2 regions of the Mesorhizobium sp. M0909 genome follow, and region 2 is predicted to be linked to the other one. Evidence: riboswitches for the same ligand, from Rfam matches in the RefSeq annotation. Region 2 holds a riboswitch; the other holds the start of a gene.

Region 1 (2,197 bases), on a different contig from region 2:
GAAGCCTTTGATGGCGGCGAACAGTTCCGGCTCGTCGAGCAGGAAGGCGTCGTGGCCACGGTCGGTCTCGATCTCAACGAACGATACCGAGGCGCCGGCCGCGTTCAGCGCGTGCACGACCGAGCGGCTCTCCTCGGTCGGGAACAGCCAGTCGCTGGTGAACGAAACCAGGCAGAAGCGCGTCTTGGTGCCGGCGAAGGCATCGGCCAGCCGGCCGCCATGGTCGGCGGCGAGATCGAAATAGTCCATCGCCCGGGTCATGTAGAGATAGGAGTTGGCATCGAAGCGATCGACGAAGGTCATGCCCTGATGGCGCAGATAGCTCTCGATCTGGAAGTCGGCATCGAAGCCGAAGGTCAGCGCTTCGCGGTCCTGCAGGTTGCGGCCGAACTTGCGGTGCAGCGCTGCTTCCGACAGATAGGTGATGTGAGCGGCCATGCGCGCCACCGCCAGCCCCTTTTCCGGCCGCTTGCCGTGCTCGAAATATTTGCCGCCATGCCAGTCCGGGTCGGCCATCACTGCCTGCCTGCCGACCTCGTGGAAAGCGATGTTCTGCGAAGAATGGCGGGCGCCGGTGGCGATCGGCAGCGCCGAGAAAACGCGCTCGGGATAGCTCGAGGCCCATTGCAGCACCTGCATACCGCCCATCGAGCCGCCCAGCACGCTGAACAGTTGTTCGATGCCGAAATGCTCGACCAGCATCAGCTGCGCGCGCACCATGTCGCGGATGGTGATGATCGGCAGGTCGAGCCCGTAGGGCTTGGCGGTGGCGGGATTGGTCGAGGCGGGGCCGGTGGAGCCGAGACAGCCGCCGATGACGTTGGACGAGATGACGAAGAAACGATCGGTGTCGATGATCTTGCCGGGGCCGATCAGCACTTCCCACCAGCCCGGCTTGCCGGTCACGGGATTGGTGTTGGCGACATGCTGGTCGCCGGTCAGCGCATGGCAGACGAGGATGGCGTTGGAGCGCTCGTCGTTGAGCGTGCCATAGGTCTGGTAGGCGATCTGGAACGGCGACAGCAGCGTGCCGGCGTCGAGCTTGAGCGGCTTGTCGGCGCCGAAACGCAACACCGGGCTCGACGGCTGGTCGGCCTCGTTGTTGGTTTTTCGCGCGCGCAAAGCGACCATCACATCTCCTTGCCCGGCCTTCAGTTGTCCACCGCCGGTCTGGGCAACAACCAGCCAGGGCAACAAAAAACCGGCCATGCCTTCGCAAAGCCGGTTACAAGATGCAAACGGCCCTTTAGCAAGTTGTTTAACGTGGCTGCAAGCCGACCGGCCAAATCACCACGGAACTTTCGCTGCTCTTCTAGGACCGACACATGGCTTCGTCAACGGCAAGTTCTTGATCCCGAATTGCCGCCCCTCGACATTCCGGGCCACGGCTTGTATTTCCGCTGCGGCCTCCGGACGGAGGCACTCTCGACGGATTTCATGGAATGAGCCAGATACCGGATCAGACACGTCCAAGGCCCCGCGCCGGCATCATGGACATCGAAGCCTATGTGCCCGGCAAGAGCGCGGCGCCTGAAGGTGTCGCCAAGGTCCACAAATTGTCGTCGAACGAGAACCCACTCGGTCCTTCGCCAAAGGCGATAGAGGCCGCGCGCGCGGTCGCCGACAAGCTCGCAGTCTATCCCGACGGCAGCGCCAGGCGCCTGAGGGAAGCGATCGCCGAGGTGCACGGGCTCAACCCGGCGAACATCGTCTGCTCCAACGGTTCCGACGAGATTCTGGGCCTGCTGGCGCAGACCTACCTCGCGCCCGGCGACGAAGCCATCATCACCGAACACGGCTTCATGGTCTACAAGATCTACATACAGTCGGCCGGTGCCGTCCCGGTGACGGTCAAGGAGACCGATGAACGCGCCGATATCGATGCGATCCTCGCCGCGGTGACGCCGCGCACCAGGGTCATCTTCCTTGCCAATCCCAACAATCCAACCGGCACCTACGTGCCGTTCCAGGAGGTGCGCCGCCTGCATGCCGGCCTGCCGCGAAACGTGCTTCTGGTGCTGGATGCAGCTTACGCCGAATATGTCCGGCGCAACGACTATGAAGCCGGCGTCGAGTTGGTGGGCAGCGCGGAAAACGTGGTCATGACCCGCACTTTCTCCAAATTGGGCCTGGGCGGGGCGCGGATCGGCTGGATGTATGCGCCAATGCACGTCATCGACGCAATCAACCGCGTGCG
Region 2 (2,197 bases):
GACCAAGGGATGGCACCTGTCGCCGCGCACGATCCCGGCGATGATGGCACGAGACCTGATGCTTCCCGTCATTTGGGCGCGCGGATGGCTGAGCGGCGCCATCGACTGGCGCGGCAACGTGATGACTATCCAGACGAAGACTGTCGCGGAGCTGGAAGAGACCCCGTCCGGCGCCTGATCGGCACGTCCCCGCTGCCTCTGTTCGGCCAGCCCTTATCCGGCAACTCTCAGTGCCTGCTCGATGTCTTCGAGCAGGTCGTCGGCGTCCTCAAGGCCGACTGACAGCCTGAGCGTTCCCGGTCCGATGCCGAGCTCGGCGCGGGCTTCATCAGTCAAGTTCTTGTGTGTGGTCGTCGCCGGATGGGTGATCAGGCTCTTGGCGTCGCCGAGATTGTTGGAAATCAGCACGACGGCGAGTGTGTTCTGGAAGGCAAAGGCCGCCTGCTTGCCGCCCTTCACATCGAAGCAAATCAGCGTCGAGCCGCCTGACATCTGCTTCTTGACCACGGCCGCTTGCGGGTGGTCGGCGCGGCCGGGATAGATGACGCGGGCGATTTGCGGGCGCTCGGCCAGGAAATCCGCGATGCGGCCGGCACTTTCCGTCTGCTGGCGTACGCGTAGCGGCAGCGTCTCCAGGCCTTTCAGCAGCGTCCAGGCATTGAAGGGCGAGAGGCTTGGGCCGGTGTGGCGGAAATAGTCATGCAGATTCTCGTCGATCCATTTCTTGTCCGACAGAACGATGCCGCCAAGACAGCGCCCCTGGCCGTCAATATGCTTCGTGGCCGAATAGACGACGATGTGGGCGCCGAGCTGCAGAGGTTTCTGCTGCAAGGGCGTAGCGAAGACATTATCGACGATCAGCCTGGCGCCGATCGAATTGGCAAGTGCCGCGACGGCGGCAATGTCGACTACCTCCAGCGTTGGATTGGTAGGGCTTTCCAGGAAAAACAGTTTGGTGTTTGGCTTGACCGCCTTTTCCCAATTGGCGATGTCGGTGCCGTCGACCAGCGTTGCCTCAATGCCGTATTTCGGCGCCAGCGTCTCGATCACCCAGCGGCAGGAGCCGAACAGCGCGCGCGCCGCCACGATATGGTCGCCCGCCTTGGCGCTACACAGCAGTGCTGCCGTCACCGCCGCCATGCCGGATGCCGTGGCGCGCGCGTCCTCGGCTCCTTCCAGCGCGCACATGCGTTTCTCAAACATGTCGACCGTCGGATTGGCATAGCGCGAATAGATGAAGCCCGGCTCCTCGCCCTTGAAGCGGGCCTCCGCCGCTTGCGCCGTCTCGTAGACATAGCCTTGGGTGAGATACATCGCCTCGGAGGTCTCGCCAAAGCCGGAACGCAGCGTCCCGGCATGCACGAGTGCGGTCTGAGGCTTCCAGTCGCGCTTCTTGGTCATCATTCCATCCAAACACCAAAATTGGTCCAAACAACAAAAAACCGGCCGCGAAAGTCGCAACCGGTCCATATGGCCTTGCGGCCCGACGGTCCTTTAGCGACTTGTTTAACGTGGCTGCAAGCCGACCGGCCAAATCACCACGGGATAACGAGCTTTAGACCCGCGCCACGCTTGCGTCAATTGCCGGCATGATTAAGAGGGTTGTACCAAGCAGGTGCCAAAGGCGTCCACGGTCGGACCTGCGACAGAACAAGACCTCGCCCGGCGTTCGAACGGAGCCAGACCCTTGCGGCAGACAGGCATTCTTCCCGATCAGGATATTTCCGCGCTGTTCCAGACGGGCGCGCTGAAGTCGCCGCGCATGCTCGATGCCGATCAGATCCAGCCGGCCAGCCTTGACCTCAGGCTCGGCGACAAGGCATGGCGAGTGCGTGCTTCCTTCTTGCCCGGCCCGGACCACAGGGTTGTCGACAAGCTCGACCGGCTGAAGCTGCACGAGATCAACCTCGCCGAAGGTGCCGTGCTGGAAACCGGCTGCGTCTACATCGTGCCGCTGCTCGAAAGCCTGGCGCTGCCCGCCCATATTTCCGCCTCCGCCAACCCGAAGAGCTCGACCGGACGGCTCGATATCTTCACCCGGGTAATGACCGACCGTGGCCACGAGTTCGACAAGATCGCTGCCGGCTATGAAGGCCCGCTCTATCTGGAGGTCAGCCCGCGCACTTTCCCGATCGTCGTGCGGACCGGCTCGCGGCTGTCGCAGATCAGGTTCCGCACCGGCAATGCGCTCTTGTCG

Evidence for each region. A riboswitch is a leader RNA that binds a small molecule or an ion and turns the genes downstream of it on or off. The one in region 2 is predicted to bind S-adenosylmethionine.
Region 1: another riboswitch for S-adenosylmethionine. It lies ahead of metX (homoserine O-acetyltransferase MetX); the one in region 2 lies ahead of NKH83_RS14625 (O-succinylhomoserine sulfhydrylase).

The regions. Positions count from the first base shown of each region.
Region 1 covers NZ_JAMYOA010000001.1:436,752-438,948, forward strand. Annotated here, with positions in the region: gene metX (homoserine O-acetyltransferase MetX) at 1-1,131, opposite strand, end outside; SAM riboswitch at 1,227-1,304, opposite strand; gene hisC (histidinol-phosphate transaminase) at 1,443-2,197, shown strand, end outside.
Region 2 covers NZ_JAMYOA010000008.1:47,781-49,977, reverse strand. Annotated here, with positions in the region: gene NKH83_RS14630 (glycosyltransferase) at 1-178, shown strand, start outside; gene NKH83_RS14625 (O-succinylhomoserine sulfhydrylase) at 214-1,404, opposite strand; SAM riboswitch at 1,475-1,552, opposite strand; gene NKH83_RS14620 (2'-deoxycytidine 5'-triphosphate deaminase) at 1,688-2,197, shown strand, end outside.